3 regions of the Streptomyces sp. NPDC002779 genome follow, and region 1 is predicted to be linked to each of the others. Evidence: riboswitches for the same ligand, from Rfam matches in the RefSeq annotation. Region 1 holds a riboswitch; each other region holds the start of a gene.
The links. Region 1 has a riboswitch for thiamine pyrophosphate ahead of thiO (glycine oxidase ThiO). Riboswitches for the same ligand answer to the same signal wherever they lie in the genome.

Region 1 (5,915 bases):
CCGGGTCGCCGCGCCACACGGTGGTGTCGGCCGTCGCGTGGTGGCCGGCGTACTGGACGAAGCGGCCGAACTGCTCGGACCAGAAGTACGGGACCGGGTCGTAGACCAGCGGGTCCTCGCCGACGATGTCGGCGGCGACCGTGCGCGGGCCCTGCAGCGCGTTGTCCCAGTGGTGGACCAGGAGGCGCTCGCCGTAGCGGGCGGAGGGGAAGGAGGCGCAGTCGCCGACCGCGTACACGTCGGGGACGCCGGTGCGCAGATGGTCGTCGGCCACCACCTCGCCGTGCGCGCCGAGCTCGACGCCGGAGCCGGCCAGCCAGGCGGTGGCGGGGCGGGCGCCGATGCCGACCACGACGGCCCCCGCGGGCAGCACCGAGCCGTCGTCGAGGACCACCGCGCCGGGCTCGACGCGCGCCACACGCGCGCGGGTACGCAGTTCGGCCCCGCTGTCGGCGTACCAGGCGGTCATCGGCGCGGCCACCTCGGCGGGCAGCGCGCCCGCGAGCGGCCGGTCCGCCGCCTCCACGACCGTCACCGAGCAGCCCGCCTCACGCGCGGCGGTGGCGAACTCGGCGCCGATCCAGCCCGCACCGACGACCACGACGTCGTGCTGGCGGGCGAGCACGGGCCGCAGCCGCTCGGCGTCGTCGAGGGTGCGCAGCAGATGGACTCCGGGCACGCCCTCGGCGCCCGGCAGCCGGATCGGCTCGGCGCCGGTGGCGACGACCAGGACGTCGTAGGGAACCGGGCCCGCGGCGGTGTCCAGCTCGTGGTCGGCCGGGCGGACGCCCAGGACCTCGCGGCCGAGGTCGAGTTCGATGCCGAGTGCCTCGAAGTCCATGTCGAAGGCGGATCCCTCGGCCTTGCCGAGCAGGACGGCCTTGGACAGCGGGGGCCGGTCGTAGGGCTGGTGGGGCTCGGCGCCGATCACCCGTACCGTGCCCGTGAAGCCCTGTTCACGCAGGGCGACCGCGGTCTGCACGCCGGCCATGCCCGCGCCGACCACCACCACCCGCCGCTGCGACATCGTCGTCTGCTCGCTCACCTGATCACCATAGTCAACTGACAAACTGTCAGTCAGCCGTCGTGCCGCGTGACCTGCTCCACAACGCTGGTTCCCCGGCCCGGCCGGGACTCCCACTGCCAGCTCTCCTCCAGCCGCACCCGCCCGTCGGGCAGCTCCACGACCGTCGACACGCAGTGCCCGGACGCAGTGGTCCCGTCCCGCTTGAGCTGCACGTACCGGAAGTCCAGCCGGTCACCCTCGCGCGTGCCCACCAGATGCCCGCGTACGACATCGCCGCCCGCGTAATCGGCCCAGATCTCCCCGTCCTTCTCGTGGTAGGTGAAGCGGGTCCGCGTGCCCACCTGACCTGGGGCCTGGTCGGCGACAGGGGCGAGGACGAGGCCGTCGAGCGAGCGGGGCATGGGGCGAGGCTCCCTGCAGAGGCGCGGAACGAGCGGTTAGGGTGGCCAACGTACAAGCACTCGCGGGAGCCCGGACGCACCGGGCTGAGAGGGAGGCTGGCGGCCTCCGACCGTACGAACCTGATCCGGGTCATGCCGGCGAAGGGAGGGGCTGGACGCCCATGTCGCCTACGCGTTCGTCAGACGTCCTCGTCCTCGGGGGCGGAATCATCGGCCTGGTCACGGCGTGGCGGGCCGCACAGCGCGGGTTCGCCACGGCCGTGGTGGACCCCGAGCCGGGCGGCGGCGCCGCCCAGGTGGCGGCCGGCATGCTGGCCGCCGTCACGGAACTGCACTACGGCGAGCAGACACTGCTCGGCCTGAATCTGGCCTCGGCGCGCCGCTATCCCGCGTTCGCGGCCGAGCTGACCGACCTCACCGGACAGGACCTCGGGTACCGCCAGTGCGGCACCCTCGCGGTCGCGCTGGACGCCGACGACCGGGCGCATCTGCGGGAACTGCACGCGCTGCAACGGGAGTCGGGCCTCGACTCGGAGTGGCTGTCGGGGCGGGAGTGCCGGCGGCTGGAGCCGATGCTCGCGCCGGGCGTGCGCGGCGGGCTCCGGGTGGACGGCGACCACCAGATCGACCCGCGGCGCCTGGCGCGGGCGCTGGTGACGGCCTGTGAGCGGGCGGGCGTGGTCTTCCACCGGGCGTGGGCGACGCGGCTGTCGGTGGTGCAGGGGCGGGCGGCCGGGTGCGTGACGGACGACGGCACCGTGCTCGGCGCCGGGCAGGTGGTCCTGGCGGCCGGCAGCCTCAGCGGGCGGCTGGCGGGCGTCCCGGAGGCCGTGCTGCCTCCCGTACGGCCCGTCAAGGGGCAGGTGCTGAGGCTGACCGTGCCGAAGCGGCAGGCGCCGTTCCTGAGCCGGACCGTCCGCGCGGTGGTGCGCGGCAGCCAGGTCTACCTGGTGCCGCGGGCCGACGGCGAGCTGGTCGTCGGCGCGACCAGCGAGGAGCTGGGCTGGGACACGACGGTGACCGCGGGAGGCGTGTACGAGCTGCTGCGCGACGCGCACGAGCTGATGCCCGGCATCACCGAGCTGCCGCTCACCGAGACCCGCGCGGGGCTGCGTCCCGGGTCCCCCGACAACGCGCCCCTGCTGGGCCCGACCGAGCTGGACGGCCTGCTGCTGGCGACCGGGCACTACCGCAACGGCGTGCTGCTCACCCCGATCACCGGGGACGCCCTCGCGCACGCCCTGGCCACCGGTGAACTCACCGACGAGGCCCGTCCCTTCAGTCCGAAGCGGTTCGCACGCACGGAGCAGCCCGTATGAACATCTCGGTCAACGGCGAGCGTCGGCGGATCGAGCCGGGCACGGCTCTCGACACGCTCGTGCAGTCCCTCACCGCGGCGCCCTCCGGAGTGGCCGCCGCGCTCAACGAAACCGTCGTCCCGCGCGCGCAGTGGTCCTCGACGTCCCTCTCCGAGGGGGACCGCGTCGAGGTCCTGACCGCCGTCCAAGGAGGCTGACCCATGGCCGACGATGCCTTTGTCCTCGGCGGTACGTCCTTCTCGTCCCGGCTGATCATGGGGACGGGCGGCGCGCCCTCCCTGGAGGTGCTGGAGCGGGCGCTGGCCGCGTCCGGCACCGAGCTGACCACGGTCGCGATGCGGCGGGTGGACGCCTCGGTGCACGGCTCGGTGCTGTCGGTGCTGGAGCGGCTCGGCATCCGGGTGCTGCCGAACACGGCGGGGTGCTTCACGGCCGGGGAAGCGGTGCTGACGGCCCGCCTCGCGCGGGAGGCCCTCGGCACCGATCTGGTCAAGCTGGAGGTCATCGCCGACGAGCGAACCCTGCTGCCGGACCCGATCGAGCTGCTGGACGCGGCGGAGACCCTGGTGGACGACGGGTTCACGGTGCTGCCGTACACCAACGACGACCCGGTGCTGGCCCGCAAGCTGGAGGACGTGGGCTGTGCGGCGATCATGCCGCTGGGCTCGCCGATCGGCTCCGGGCTCGGGATCCGCAACCCGCACAACTTTCAGCTGATCGTGGAGCACGCGCGCGTGCCGGTGATCCTGGACGCCGGAGCAGGTACGGCCTCGGACGCGGCGCTGGCGATGGAGCTGGGGTGCGCGGGTGTGATGCTCGCCTCGGCGGTGACGCGGGCCAAGGAGCCGGTCCTGATGGCCGACGCGATGCGCCACGCGGTGGAGGCGGGCCGGCTGGCGTACCGGGCGGGCCGGATTCCCCGGCGGCACTTCGCCGAGGCGTCCTCCCCGGTGGCGGGACGGGCGGTGCTGGATCCGGAGCGGCCGGCGTTCTGAACGGCCGTGGGTTGCGTCACAGGTCGGCTTCAGTCCCGCCACTGTCCCGGACGGAGAGCCGGGGGTGTCAGTCGCTGCTCGTACACTCGCCTGCGTGGATACGACCCTTCAGGACCCGCTGGTCGGGCAGGTGCTCGACGGACGCTACCGCGTCGATGCGCGGATCGCCGTCGGTGGGATGGCCACGGTCTACCGGGCCGTGGACACCCGGCTCGACCGTGTGCTCGCGCTGAAGGTGATGCACCCCGGGCTCGCCGCCGACGGGATCTTCGTGGAGCGGTTCATCCGCGAGGCCAAGTCGGTCGCCCGGCTCGCGCACCCCAATGTCGTGCAGGTCTTCGACCAGGGGACCGACGGGTCGTACGTCTATCTCGCCATGGAGTACATCGCCGGCTGCACCCTGCGTGACGTGCTGCGCGACCGCGGGGCGCTGCAGCCGCGTGCCGCCCTGGACATCCTGGAGCCCGTCCTCGCCGCGCTCGGCGCCGCGCACCGGGCCGGGTTCGTGCACCGGGACATGAAGCCGGAGAACGTGCTCATCGGGGACGACGGCCGGGTCAAGGTCGCCGACTTCGGGCTGGTGCGTTCCGTGGGCTCGGTCACCAGCACCACCGGTGCCGTCCTCGGCACCGTCTCCTACCTCGCGCCGGAGCAGATAGAGCAGCCGGGCACCGCCGACGCCCGCGTCGACGTGTACGCGTGCGGTGTCGTGCTGTACGAGATGCTGACCGGCGAGAAGCCGCACGACGGGGACTCCCCCGCGATCGTGCTCTACAAGCATCTGCACGAGGACGTCCCGCCGCCGTCGGCCACCGTGCCCGGCCTGCCGTACGAGCTCGACGCGCTGGTCGCCTCGGCCACCGCGCGCACCCCTGACGTCCGCCCGCACGACGCGGTGGCGCTGCTCTCCGAGGCCCTCGCGGCCCGCGCCACGCTCAGCGAGGCCCAGCTGGACGCGCTCCCTCCGCAGGCCCTGTCCGCCGAGCACGACGGCGCCGAGAACCGCACGAGCGTGATCCCGCGCTCGCTGACGGTGCCGAGCCCGCTGCCGGTCGACGAGGACGAGGACCGGTTCCACCGCACCAGCCGGCTGGAGTCCGCCGCCCCGCTCCCGCCCTCCCCGGCCGGACGCCGGGTGTCGCGGCGCGGCCCGTTCGCCCTGGTCGTCGCCGTGCTGCTGGTCCTCGGCGTCGGCGCGGGCGTCTGGTACATCAACTCCGGCCAGTTCACCCGGGTCCCGGCGCTGCTGACCCAGACCGAGGCGAAGGCCAAGGACCGGCTGGGGGATGCCGGTCTGGAGGTCGGCTCGGTCGAGCGTGCCTTCAGTGACACCGTCGAGCGCGGCCGGGTCATCAGCACCGACCCGGGCGTCGGCAGCCGTATCCGGCACAACGACGCGGTGAATCTGGTCGTCTCCAAGGGGCCGCAGGTCGTGGAGGTGCCCGACCTGGAGGGCTACCGGCTGGACAAGGCGAAGGAGCTGCTGAAGAGCGCGGGTCTGGAGCCGGGCATGGTCACCCGGGAGTTCAGCGAGAGCGTCGCCCGGGGCTCCGTGATCTCCACCAGCCCCGAGGCCGGCACCGAGCGCCGCTCGGGCTCCGCCGTCGCGCTGGTGCTCAGCAAGGGCCGCCCGGTCGACGTCCCGGACGTCACCGGCGAGAGCCTGGAGGACGCCAGGGCCGAGCTGACGGAGGCGGGCCTGAAGGTGCGCGTCGCCACGGAGGAGGTCACCTCGTCCGAGTACGACAAGGGTGAGGTCGCCGAGCAGACGCCGCAGGCCGACACCCAGGCCGTCGCGGGCGACACCGTGACGCTGACGCTGTCCAAGGGCCCGGAGATGATCGAGGTCCCGGACGTGGTCGGCGACAGCGTCGACGACGCCACGGCCGCTCTGGAGGCCGCGGGCTTCGAGGTCGACGAGGACCGCGGGCTGCTGGGGCTGTTCGGCGACACGGTCGAGAGCCAGTCCGTGGAGGGCGGCGACACCGCTCCCAAGGGCTCGACGATCACCATCGAGATCCGCTGACAGGACGCACGCACCGATGACCGTTCCGCACCTCCGCAACCCCGTCGGCGGCCATGTCCCGGTGGCCGGCGGACTGAACTCCGTCGGCCTGGCCTACGCCCGTGACCTCAAGGCGGAGACCGTGCAGGTCTTCGTCGCCAACCCGCG
Region 2 (5,915 bases), on a different contig from region 1:
GGGGGCGGCAGGGGGCGCGGCGGGGGCGGTCGTCATGGGCGGTGCCGGTACGGCCGACGGTGTGGATACGGCCGGCGGGGTCGTCGGTACGGCGGTCTCCTCCTCGTCGACCGTGATGCCGAAGTCCGTCGCCAGCCCGGCCAGCCCGGAGGCGTACCCCTGCCCCACGGCCCGGAACTTCCACTTCCCCTGGCGGAGGTACAACTCACCGCCGATGAAGGCCGTCTCCGTCCCGGCCTCCATCACGAAGTGCGCGATCTCGGCGCCGCTCCGCTCGTCGACCAGTCGCATCGTCAGTCCCGGCACCTGACCGAACGTGCCGCCGTCCGCCGAGGCGCACAGCACGATCTTCTCGATGGCGGGCTCCAGCGCACCGAACTCCACCGCGACGGTGTCGGTGGTGGTGCCCGCCCGCTGCTGCTTGCCCAGGTGGCTCACGGCCTTCGAGGCGTGGTGGGGCTGGTTGTAGAAGATGAAGTCGGCGTCGTCGCGCACGCGTCCCGCCGCGGTGAGCAGCAGCGCCGAAGCGTCCACGTCGGGGGTGCCCGGCCCGTCGGACCAGGTCAGCTCCACGCGCACGGCCGTTGCGTCTACGGGAAGGTTGGCGCCCTTGCTCAGTGCTGTCATGGGATCAGTGTGCCGACTGATCCGGCGGCCCCGGAAGGGCCTCGGTCCCTCGGCCGAGGTCGGGCTGTTTCACGTGAAACAGCCCGACCTCGGCCGACGTGGACCCGTTCTCGGTGCTCAGTCCGCGATCGGCAGGTACACGCGGTTGCCCGCGGCTGCGAACTCCTTGGACTTCTGGGCCATCCCGTCCTCGATCTCCCCCGCCGTGCTGCCGTGCTGTCGGCGGATGTCCTGGGAGATCTTCATCGAGCAGAACTTCGGACCGCACATGGAGCAGAAGTGGGCGGTCTTGGCCGGCTCCGCCGGGAGGGTCTCGTCGTGGAACTCCCGGGCGGTGTCCGGGTCGAGGGCCAGGTTGAACTGGTCCTCCCACCGGAACTCGAAGCGGGCGTCGGACAGGGCGTCATCCCAGTCCTGAGCGCCCGGGTGGCCCTTGGCGAGGTCGGCCGCGTGGGCGGCGATCTTGTAGGTGATGACGCCGGTCTTCACGTCGTCCCGGTTGGGCAGGCCCAGGTGCTCCTTGGGCGTGACGTAGCAGAGCATGGCCGTGCCCCACCAGGCGATCATCGCGGCACCGATGCCGGAGGTGATGTGGTCGTACGCCGGGGCGACATCCGTCGTCAGCGGGCCGAGCGTGTAGAACGGCGCCTCCTCGCAGATCTCCTGCTGAAGGTCGATGTTCTCCTTGATCTTGTGCATCGGGACATGTCCCGGGCCCTCGATCATGGTCTGGACGTTGAAGCTCTTGGCGATCCGGTTGAGTTCGCCGAGCGTCCGCAGCTCCGCGAACTGCGCCTCGTCGTTGGCGTCCGCGATCGAGCCGGGCCGCAGGCCGTCGCCGAGCGAGTACGTGACGTCGTAGGCGGCGAGGATCTCGCAGAGCTCCTCGAAGTTCTCGTACAGGAAGCTCTCCTTGTGGTGCGCGAGGCACCACGCGGCCATGATCGAGCCGCCGCGGGAGACGATGCCGGTCTTGCGGTTGGCGGTCAGCGGCACATACGGCAGGCGGACGCCCGCGTGGACCGTCATGTAGTCCACGCCCTGCTCGGCCTGCTCGATGACGGTGTCCTTGTAGATCTCCCAGGTCAGTTCCTCGGCCTTGCCGTCGACCTTCTCCAGGGCCTGGTAGAGCGGCACCGTGCCGATGGGGACGGGGGAGTTGCGCAGCACCCACTCGCGGGTGGTGTGGATGTTGCGGCCGGTGGACAGATCCATGACCGTGTCGGCGCCCCACCGGGTCGCCCAGGTCATCTTCTCGACCTCCTCCTCGATGGAGGACGTCACCGCGGAGTTGCCGATATTGGCGTTCACCTTCACCAGGAACCGCTTGCCGATGATCATCGGCTCGATCTCCGGGTGGTTGACGTTCGCCGGCAGCACCGCACGTCCTGCCGCGATCTCCTCTCGGATCACTTCCGGCGCCACGTTCTCCCGGATGGCCACGTACTCCATCTCGGGCGTGATCTCGCCCCGGCGGGCGTACGCGAGCTGGGTGACCGCCTGCCCGTCCCGGCCGCGGCGCGGCAGCCGGGGGCGGCCGGGGAAGACCGCGTCGAGGTTGCGCAGGCCGCCGCGCGGTGAGGTGTGCTTGATCCCGTCGTCCTCGGGGCGGACGGGACGGCCCGCGTACTCCTCGGTGTCGCCGCGGCCGATGATCCAGTTCTCCCGCAGCGGGGAAAGTCCCCGGCGGACGTCGGTGTCGACGCCCGGATCGGTGTACGGGCCGGAGGTGTCGTACAGCGTGACGGACTGCCCGTTGGTGAGGTGCACCTGACGGACCGGCACCTGTAGATCGGGGCGCGAGCCCTCGACGTACGCCTTGTGCCAGCCGATGGACTTCCCGGCCTCATCGCTCGACGAACCGTTCGCACCGTTCGTCGTGTTCTGCGTGGAGGCAGGCGTGCGTGCGTCCTTGATGGTCATGAGACCTACTCCCTACGCCGGCATTACCCGGTAACAGGTTCGGCGGTCGACGCAGCGGCTTCCGTCTGCCGATGTTTCGTGTGCAACGTCACTCGCGTGTGGTGACGTTCCACGTGAAACATCGCTGGGACGGAGGTCAGCGCCCTCTCAGCCCGGTGCTCCGAGCTCCCGCGTGTACAAAGGTGCCCCCACGCTAGCGTCAATTCGGGCGCGGTGAACAGGGGGCCCCGGTCGTTCTTGCGATGATCGGTCGGTGACCACGACGCATGAACCCCCGTTCCCGCCCGAGCCGCCCCGCGGCCCCGGTTCCGGATCCACCGGTGGTGGTGACGGGCACGGGCACGGAAACGGCCATTCCCACAGCCATGCCCATGGCCCGGCGGCCCCGGTCTCCAAGCATCTGCGCAAGGTCATCGCGGCGATCCTCATCCCGTTCGCCGCGGCGGTCGTCGTGGGGCTCGCGGTGCTGTGGCCGGGTGGCGCGCCCTCGCACGAGCGCACGGGTGTCGGCTTCGACCGTCAGACCCAGCAGGCCACCGTCACCAAGGTCGAGGAGGTCAGCTGCTCCTCGGTGAACGCCTCCGGGGTTCCCCCGACCGGCGACACCTCCACCGCGGAGGGCTCCTCGGCGCAGCAGCAGGAGGACGGCACCTGCAAGAAGGCGACGATCCGCGTCGACTCCGGCAAGGACAAGGGCCGCACCTTCACCGAGATCGTCCAGCCGGACCAGTCGCGGCAGCTGCACGAGGACGAGGAGGTCGTGGTCGCCTATGAGCCCTCGGCGCCCAAGGACCTCCAGTACTCGGTCACCGACGTCAACCGCCGGATCCCGATGGCGGTGCTCGCCGGGCTCTTCGCGCTGGCCGTCGTGGCGGTGGGCCGGCTGCGCGGTGTCATGGCGCTGATCGCGCTCGCCGTCAGTTTCCTGGTGCTGACCCTCTTCATCCTGCCCGCCATCCTCCAGGGATCGAACCCGCTGGTCGTGGCGGTGGTCGGGTCGAGCGCCATCATGCTGATCGCCCTCTACATGTGCCATGGCCTGTCGGCCCGGACGTCCGTGGCGGTTCTCGGGACGCTGATCTCGTTGCTGCTGATCGGCATCCTCGGCTCGGTCTTCATCGACTGGGCCGCCCTCACCGGCAACACGGACGACAACACCGGTCTGATCCACGGGCTGTACCCGGAGATCGACATGAGCGGTCTGCTGCTCGCCGGCATCATCATCGGTTCCCTCGGTGTCCTCGACGACGTGACGGTCACCCAGACCTCGGCCGTCTGGGAGCTGCACGAGGCCAACCCGACGATGGGCTGGCGGGGTCTGTACCGGGCCGGCATCCGGATCGGCCGCGACCACATCGCGTCCGTCGTCAACACCCTCGTCCTGGCCTATGCGGGCGCCGCGCTGCCGCTGCTGCTGCTCTTCTCGATCGCGCAGAGCAGTGTGGGCACGGTCGCCAACAGTGAGCTGGTCGCGGAGGAGATCGTGCGCACCCTGGTCGGTTCGATCGGCCTGGTCGCCTCGGTCCCGGTCACCACGGCCCTGGCCGCGCTGATGGTCGCCTCCGACCGCCCCGAGCGGGAGCCCGCCGCGGCCGGGGGACGCCCGGCTCCGGCGCGAGGGGGACGGGGGCGACGGCGGAAGCGGTGAGGCCCGGGGCCGCCGCCTGGACCTCCCGACAGTTGGGTTTCGGCTTCAACGGACGGTTGGGTTCCGGCCTCAACGGCCCGGTGCAGAGAAGAAGCGTTCCTGCACAACCCCAGGCCGCCTGCTGAAGCGTTACGGCTGTCTCCCGCCGCCCTGCCGCACCGCTTCAGCCCGCGCTCTGCTCCTCCGCCAGGATGCGGTCCAGTGCCTCGTCAAGACTGGCGTCGAAGTCGGACAGCGCACCCTCCTGGCCCAGCGGCACCAGCTTGTCGGTGCGGTCGAGGAACGCCACGAGCGGCGCCGCGGAGGAACGGAACAGCGCGTGATCGCCGCCCACCTGAAGCCGGATCAGCACATCGCCGAGCGCGTCGGGGTCGGCCGGGGAAACCCGCACATCACCCTCACCGCATGGCCGACCCACCCCGTCGATCATCAGCTCCCGCCCGAAGGCCCAGGTCACCGGCGCGTCTCCGGGCAAATGGAAGGTCAGCCGCACGGCGTAGGGATCGCAGGTCTCGTACCGCAGTTCCACTGGAATGCGGAAAGAGAGCTCCTCGGAGACGAGGAAGCTCATCATGACCTCTGCCTGTACGGACTCGTGCATCGCCTACCCCGTCATCTGCCGTGGATGTGGCCAGGAATGGTTCCCCGACACAGAGGAATCTTGCTGAACGTACACGGGAGATCACAAGGAGTGAGTTTTCAGATACTGATAGAGATCGCCAGCGACCCGAGATGCCGTCCGATCTCGCTCTGCAGTTGCCGGGCCGCGACCAGCAGCCGGTCGGCCTGGTGGGCCGGGAGAGAGATGGCCATCGTCGCCGCCGTGGTACCGACGGTGATCGGAATCGCGGCGCACACCGTTCCCAGCGCGTACTCCTGACGCTCGGTCACCATCTCCATCCGGTCCATCCGGTCCAGCCGGCGCAGCAGCGTGTGGTCGTCGCGCACGGTGTACGGGGTGATGGGCTGCACGGGATAGCGCTCCAGATGGTCGCGGCGGGTGGCCTCGTCCACCTGGGCCAGCAGACACTGCCCGATGGCGTGCGCGTGCCCGGTCTCCCGGAAGTCGGCCCACTCCTCGACCGCGGGGTTGCCCGGGGTGTCGGAGACGCACATGACCTCGATCTCGCCGTCCCGGTACACCGCGTAGTACACGGGCACCCCGATGGCGTCCCGCCAGTGCGCGAGTGCGTCGGCGACCGAGCTGCGACGTTTCTGCTGGGCTCCGCTGGTGCCCAGCCGCTCGGCTGCCTCTCCGAGGAAGAACAGGCCCTTGTCCCGGCGGAGATAGCCCTCGTGGACGAGGGTGCGCAGCAGGTGGTACGCGGTGGGCAGCGCCAGGCCGTTCTCCCGGGCCAGCTGCTTTGCGGGGGCGCCGTGCTCGTGCTCGGCGACGGATTCCAGCAGGCGCATGGCGCGCTGGACGGATCCGATGAGGGTCGCGGAGTGGGCGGCGCTCGCCGGATCGGGCGGATTCCCGGAGCGCTCGGGCGTCGGCTGCACCGGGGGCCGGGCGCGGGTCCCGGCCCCGGGGTGGGGGGCCCGGTCGGGTGCGCGGCCTGTGGGGTTGTGGGTTGTGGGGTTGTGAGTTGTGGGGTTGCGGACTGTCGGATTGCGGACTGTCGGGTTTTCGGAGGGTGCGGTGTCAACCGTGGCCAAGGGTCACTCCCGAAGCGCGAGGGGGCAGCCCGTGCGGGGAACACGGGTGGGGGTGTAC
Region 3 (5,915 bases), on a different contig from region 1:
CACCCGTTCGGCCTGCTGACGCTTCGACGCCCCGTGCATCCGCAGCCCGAAGGCGACATTGCCGCCCACGTCCCGCTGCGGGAAGAGCTGATGGTCCTGGAACATCAGCCCCACCCCCCGCCGGTGCGCGGGCACGCCGCCCTGGTCGCGCCCGTCGAGCGACACCCGCCCGGCGTCCAGCGGCCGGAGTCCGGCCACCGCCCGCAGCAGCGTCGACTTGCCGCAGCCGCTGGGCCCGAGGACACAGACCACCTCGTGCTCGGCCACCGCCAGATCCACGGCGTCGAGCACGGCCCGCCCGCCGAACCGCACGGTCGCGTTCTCCAGGCTCAGCAGCATCAGAACTCCCCCGTCCGATCGGTCCGCAGCCGCTCCAGCACCAGCAGCGCCACCGCGCACACCACCATCAGAATCGTCGAAAGGGCCATCGCCTGGCCGTAGTTGAGCTGCCCGGCGCGCCCGAGCAGCTTGGCCACCGCGACCGGCAGCGTCGGATCGTCGGGCCGCGCGATGAACACGGTCGCCCCGAACTCCCCCAACGACACCGCGAAGGCGAACCCGGCCGCGATCAGCAGCGCCCGCCGCACCATCGGCAGGTCCACCTCCCGCCACACCCGCCACGGCGACGCCCCGAGCACGGCCGCCGCCTCCCGCAGCCGGTGATCGACGGCCCGCAGCACCGGCAGCATGGTCCGTACCACGAAGGGCACGCCGACCAGCGCCTGCGCGAGCGGCACCAGGATCCAGGTGGCCCGCAGATCCAGCGGCGGCTCGTCCAGGGCGATCAGGAACCCGAACCCGACGGTCACCGCGGAGACCCCGAGCGGCAGCATCAGCAGCGCGTCGAACCCGCGGACGAACCGGCCCGCGTCCCGCCGGGTCAGCGCGGCGGCGGCGAGACCTCCGACCAGCACGGCGATGGCGGTGGCGACCACGGCGTACGACAGCGAGTTGCCGATCGCCTCGATCGGCGGGACCAGGAAGACCCCGCCGTCGGCCGAGGTCAGCGCCCGGTAGTAGCCGAGCCCGGGGGCGCCCAGGGACCGCTGCACCAGCACGGCGAGCGGCAGCAGGAGCAGCACGGCGATGGTGGCGAGGACCCCGGCCAGCAGCGCCCACTGCCCGGCCCCGCGCGGCCGGCGTGCGGTCAGCGAGGCGTCCACCAGGCGCAGGGCGGTCTCCCGGCGCCGTACGGTCCAGGCGTGCAGGGCGAGGATCGCGCCGACGGCCGCGAACTGGACGAGCGTGAGGACCGCGGCCGTGGACAGGTCGAAGATCTCGGAGGTCTGGCGGTAGATCTCCACTTCGAGGGTGGAGAAGGTCGGGCCGCCGAGGATCTGCACGACACCGAAGGAGGTGAAGGTGAACAGGAAGACCATCAGGGTGGCGGCGGCCACGGCCGGCCCGAGCGCCGGCAGCGTCACCGTCCGCCAGGCCCGCCGGCGGGACGCGCCGAGCATCCGCGCCGCCTCCTCCTGCCGCGGGTCCAGCTGCGCCCAGAGCCCGCCGACGGTGCGGACGACCACGGCGTAGTTGAAGAAGACGTGCGCCAGCAGGATCGCCCACACCGTCGTGTCCAGCCGCAGGCCCCACAGCTCGTCGAGGAGTCCGCCGCGTCCGACGAGCGCCAGGAAGGCCGTACCGACGACGACCGTCGGCAGCACGAACGGCACCGTCACCACCGCCCGCAGGATCTGCTTGCCGGGGAAGTCGAAGCGGGCGAAGACATAGGCGGCGGGCAGCGCGAGCAGCAGGGTCAGCGCGGTGGAGGCGAGCGCCTGCCAGGTGGTGAACCACAGGACGTGCCGGACGTCCGGCTGGGTCAGCACGTCCGCGATCCGGCCGAGCTGCCAGACCCCGTCGACCCGCAGGCCGCGGGCGACGATCGCGGCGACGGGGTAGGCGAAGAAGACGCCGAAGAACGCGACGGGCAGGGCCATCAGGCCCAGCCGCGCCGCGTGCCGGCGCCGGCCGGCTACTTCAGTACGAGCGAGGTCCACGACTTGACCCACTCGTCGCGGTGGTCGGCGATCTTCGCGGGGTCCATGGTCAAGGGCTTCTTGGCCGCGGGCCCGTGCTCGGTGAACTCCGCGGGCACGTCCGCCTCCTCGACCACGGGGTAGACGAACATGTTCAGCGGCATGTCCTCCTGGAACTTCTTGCTGATCAGGAAGTCGATCAGCGCCTTGCCGCCCTCGCTGTTCCGCGCGTTGCCGAGCAGGCCCGCGAACTCGATCTGCCGGAAGCAGGTGCCCTCGGCGACGCCGGTGGGAGCGGTGGCGGGCTTCGGGTCGCCGTAGATCACCTCGGCGGGCGGCGAGGAGGCGTACGACACCACGAGCGGCCGGTCGGCCTTGGCCGCCTTGCCGCCGGCGGAGCCGGAGAATTCCTCGTTGTAGGCCTGCTCCCAGCCGTCGACCACCTTGACGCCATTGGCCTTGAGCTTCTTCCAGTACTCCGGCCAGCCGTCGTCGCCGTAGCGCGCGGCGGTGCCGAGCAGGAAGCCGAGGCCGGGCGAGGAGGTGGAGGCGTTCTCGGTGACGAGGAGGTTCTTGTACGCGGGCTCGGCCAGGTCGTCGAGGGTCGACGGCGGGGCCAGGTCACGGTCCTCGAAGTACTTCTTGTCGTAGTTGACGCAGATGTCGCCGTAGTCGACCGGGGTGACCCGGTGCTCGTCCCGGTCGAGCTGGAACGTGGCGTCGATCCGGTCGAGGCCCTTCGCCTCGTACGGCTGGAAGAGCCCGTTGTCGAGCGCGCGGGACAGCAGGGTGTTGTCGACGCCGAAGAAGACGTCGCCCTGCGGGTCGTCCTTGGTCAGGATGGCCTTGTTGACGGCCTGCCCGGCGTCGCCGTCCTCCAGGACCTTGACCTGGTACCCGGAGCTCTTCTCGAAGTCCGCGAGGACCTCCTTGGACACGGCCCACGAGTTGTGGCTGACCAGGGTGACGGTCCTGGCGGCGCCGCCGGACCCGTGGTCGTCGTCGGAGGACCCGCACGCCGAGAGCGTGACGAGGCCGAGTCCGACGGCCATGACGGTGGCCTTCTTGGTGATGCTCACTGAATTCCTCCTGGAGTGGACCAGGAAGAGACGCGGCCCTGCCCGGACCTCCCAAGAGTCCGGGCAGGGCGCAACAGCTCGAGTGACGACCGATCTCCCTACCCAGAATGACCTGGGCGAGGTTCAGAGGGTCTGCGGCCTGTCCCGCACTCTCAGCGCTGTGGCGCTCCCCTGTCGGAATATGAAGATGTACGTACGACGATCAGACTACCGCGCGCACACTACCGCTCGGTGGCCGCGAGCTGACCACACGCCCCGTCGATCTCCTGGCCCCGGGTGTCCCGGACCGTCACCGGCACCCCGTGTGCCGCGATGGCCTCGACGAACGCCTTCTCGTCCTCGGGCCGGGAAGCGGTCCACTTCGAGCCCGGGGTCGGGTTCAGCGGGATCAGGTTCACATGCACGGGCTTGCCCTTGAGCAGCCGCCCGAGCCGGTCGCCCCGCCAGGCCTGGTCGTTGATGTCCCGGATCAGCGCGTACTCGATGGACAGCCGGCGCCCGGACTTCGCGGAGTACTCGAACCCCGCGTCCAGCACCTCGCGGACCTTCCAGCGGGTGTTCACCGGGACGAGGGTGTCGCGCAGCTCGTCGTCGGGGGCGTGCAGCGAGATCGCGAGCCGGCACTTGAAGCCCTCGTCGGAGAACCGGTGGATCGCCGGGACCAGACCGACGGTGGAGACGGTGATCCCGCGCTGCGACAGCCCCAGCCCGTCCGGCTCGGGGTCGGTGAGGCGCCGGATGGAGCCCACGACCCGGTTGTAGTTGGCGAGCGGCTCGCCCATCCCCATGAAGACGATGTTGGACAGCCGGGCGGGCCCACCGGGCACCTCCCCGTCCCGCAGCGCCCGCATCCCGTCGACGATCTGATGCACGATCTCGGCGGTGGACAGATTCCGGTCGAGCCCGGCCTGCCCGGTCGCGCAGAACGGGCAGTTCATGCCACAGCCGGCCTGCGAGCTGATGCACATGGTCACCCGGTCCGGATACCGCATCAGCACCGACTCGACGAGCGTCCCGTCGAACAGCCGCCAGAGCGTCTTGCGGGTGGTCCCCTGGTCGGTCGACAGATGCCGCACGACCGTCATCAGCTCGGGGAACAGCTCCTCGCGCAGCTTGCCGCGCGCCGCGGCCGGGATGTCGGTCCACTGCTCGGGGTCGTGGGTGTACCGCGCGAAGTAGTGCTGCGAGAGCTGCTTGGCACGAAACGGCTTCTCCCCGACCGCAGCGACGGCGTCCTTACGCTCGGCGGGCGAAAGATCAGCAAGATGCCGCGGCGGCTTCTTGGCTCCGCGCGGGGCGACGAATGTGAGTTCTCCGGGCTTAGGCATGGCTGTACCAGTGTCGCAGATCGATTCGTGTGGCCGGGGCCACCCGATCATCCGCCGATCCCCTCCAGCCGTTCCTTCAGCAGCGCCTCGTCCCGCGGCAGCTCCTTGCGGACCTGCGGGCGGACGACCAAGGGCACCAGGGCCTTGCCCAGGCCGTGTGCTTCGAAGTCGATCTCGATGGTCACGCGGCAGCGCCGGCCCTCGTCGAGCGGTTCGATCGAGCCGTGGGTGCGGGGACGGACCGGCCCTTCGATGCCGTGCAGGTCCCAGCTGTGCGGTGGGTCGAGGGCGTCGAACTCGATGGTCATCGGGACCTCGCGGGTGCCGATGCGGCGGGTGACCCGGACGCGCGAGCCGGGGTGCATCGGCCCCAGCTCCAGTGGCTCCGCCTTGACGGCGCTCAGCTGCCATTCGGGCAGATGGGAGGGGGTGGTGATGTACGCGAACGCTTCTTCGGGCGTGCAGTCGAGGTCGATGGATTCGCGGATGGCGGACATGGTGGGACCCCCTTCACGGGCGTACACCTCAAGCGTCCCACCACGCCGCCCCCGGGAACAGCGGAGCCCCCGCCGAGGCGGGGGCTCCCAGGGGTCCGTCGACGCGCAGCCGGACCCGACGCTCAGCCGGACCCGACGAACAGCACGAGCAGCAGCCAGACCACGGGCGCCGTGGGCAGCAGGGAGTCCAGCCGGTCCATGATGCCGCCGTGCCCCGGCAGCAGCGTGCCCATGTCCTTGATCCCCAGGTCCCGCTTGATCATCGACTCGCCGAGGTCGCCCAGCGTGGCGCTCGCCGCGACCGCGAGGCCGAGCAGGAGGCCCTGCCACCAGACGCCGTCGTCGATCAGGAACTGCATGCACAGCGCACCCGCCACCATGGCGAAGGAAACCGCCCCGAGCAGCCCCTCGCGGGTCTTGCCGGGGCTGATCCGCGGAGCGAGCTTGTGCTTGCCGAAGCGCCAGCCGATGGCGTACGCCCCGGTGTCGCTGACGACGGTCAGCAGCAGGAACGTCAGCACCCGGGCCGGGCCGTCGTCGGCGGTGAGCATCATCGCGACGAACGTGGCCAGGAACGGGACGTAGAACGCGGCGAAGACGCCCGCCGTGACGTCCTTGAGGTACCCCTCGGGGGGTTCCGTCATCCGCCAGACCAGGACGGCCAGCGCGGTCAGCGCCATCGCCACCCAGGCGCCCTCGGCGCCACGGACGTACCCGGCGACGACCATCGCCGCACCGCCGACCGCGAGCGGGACGAGCGGCGCCTTGATGCCCTTGCGCTCCTCCAGCCGCTTGGTCAGCTCCCACAGACCCACCACGACGGCGACGGCGACGACCCCGACGAACGCGGCCTTGTAGACGAACAGCGAGGCGACGATCACCGCGCCGAGCCCGATGCCGACCCCTATCGCCGCACCCAGATCGCGCCCGGCGCTCTTCTTCTGCGGTCGGGGCGCCGGCTGCGGGGCGTCGTGCATGGGCTCCGGATTCTGCGGCGCGTTGCCGTGGGGCTGCGCCCGCGGCGTCTCGTCG

Region 2: it holds a riboswitch for thiamine pyrophosphate, as region 1 does, so the genes downstream of both, thiC (phosphomethylpyrimidine synthase ThiC) here and thiO (glycine oxidase ThiO) in region 1, are expected to answer to the same signal.
Region 3: it holds a riboswitch for thiamine pyrophosphate, as region 1 does, so the genes downstream of both, ACFYW5_RS00355 (thiamine ABC transporter substrate binding subunit) here and thiO (glycine oxidase ThiO) in region 1, are expected to answer to the same signal.

Annotation. Positions count from the first base shown of each region.
Region 1 is NZ_JBIAQC010000007.1:103,133-109,047, reverse strand. It holds gene ACFYW5_RS20935 (NAD(P)/FAD-dependent oxidoreductase) at 1-1,027, opposite strand, end outside; gene ACFYW5_RS20930 (hypothetical protein) at 1,078-1,428, opposite strand; TPP riboswitch at 1,481-1,592, shown strand; gene thiO (glycine oxidase ThiO) at 1,590-2,747, shown strand; gene thiS (sulfur carrier protein ThiS) at 2,744-2,944, shown strand; gene ACFYW5_RS20915 (thiazole synthase) at 2,948-3,742, shown strand; gene pknB (Stk1 family PASTA domain-containing Ser/Thr kinase) at 3,837-5,768, shown strand; gene ACFYW5_RS20905 (deoxyribonuclease IV) at 5,785-5,915, shown strand, end outside.
Region 2 is NZ_JBIAQC010000003.1:169,234-175,148, forward strand. It holds gene ACFYW5_RS10625 (VWA domain-containing protein) at 1-627, opposite strand, end outside; gene thiC (phosphomethylpyrimidine synthase ThiC) at 745-2,550, opposite strand; TPP riboswitch at 2,543-2,732, opposite strand; gene ACFYW5_RS10635 (YibE/F family protein) at 2,804-4,198, shown strand; gene ACFYW5_RS10640 (SsgA family sporulation/cell division regulator) at 4,362-4,799, opposite strand; gene ACFYW5_RS10645 (IclR family transcriptional regulator) at 4,898-5,701, opposite strand.
Region 3 is NZ_JBIAQC010000001.1:87,516-93,430, forward strand. It holds gene ACFYW5_RS00345 (ABC transporter ATP-binding protein) at 1-339, opposite strand, end outside; gene ACFYW5_RS00350 (ABC transporter permease) at 339-1,940, opposite strand; gene ACFYW5_RS00355 (thiamine ABC transporter substrate binding subunit) at 1,976-3,058, opposite strand; TPP riboswitch at 3,136-3,241, opposite strand; gene rlmN (23S rRNA (adenine(2503)-C(2))-methyltransferase RlmN) at 3,280-4,386, opposite strand; gene ACFYW5_RS00365 (SRPBCC family protein) at 4,434-4,883, opposite strand; gene ACFYW5_RS00370 (phosphatidate cytidylyltransferase) at 5,006-5,915, opposite strand, start outside.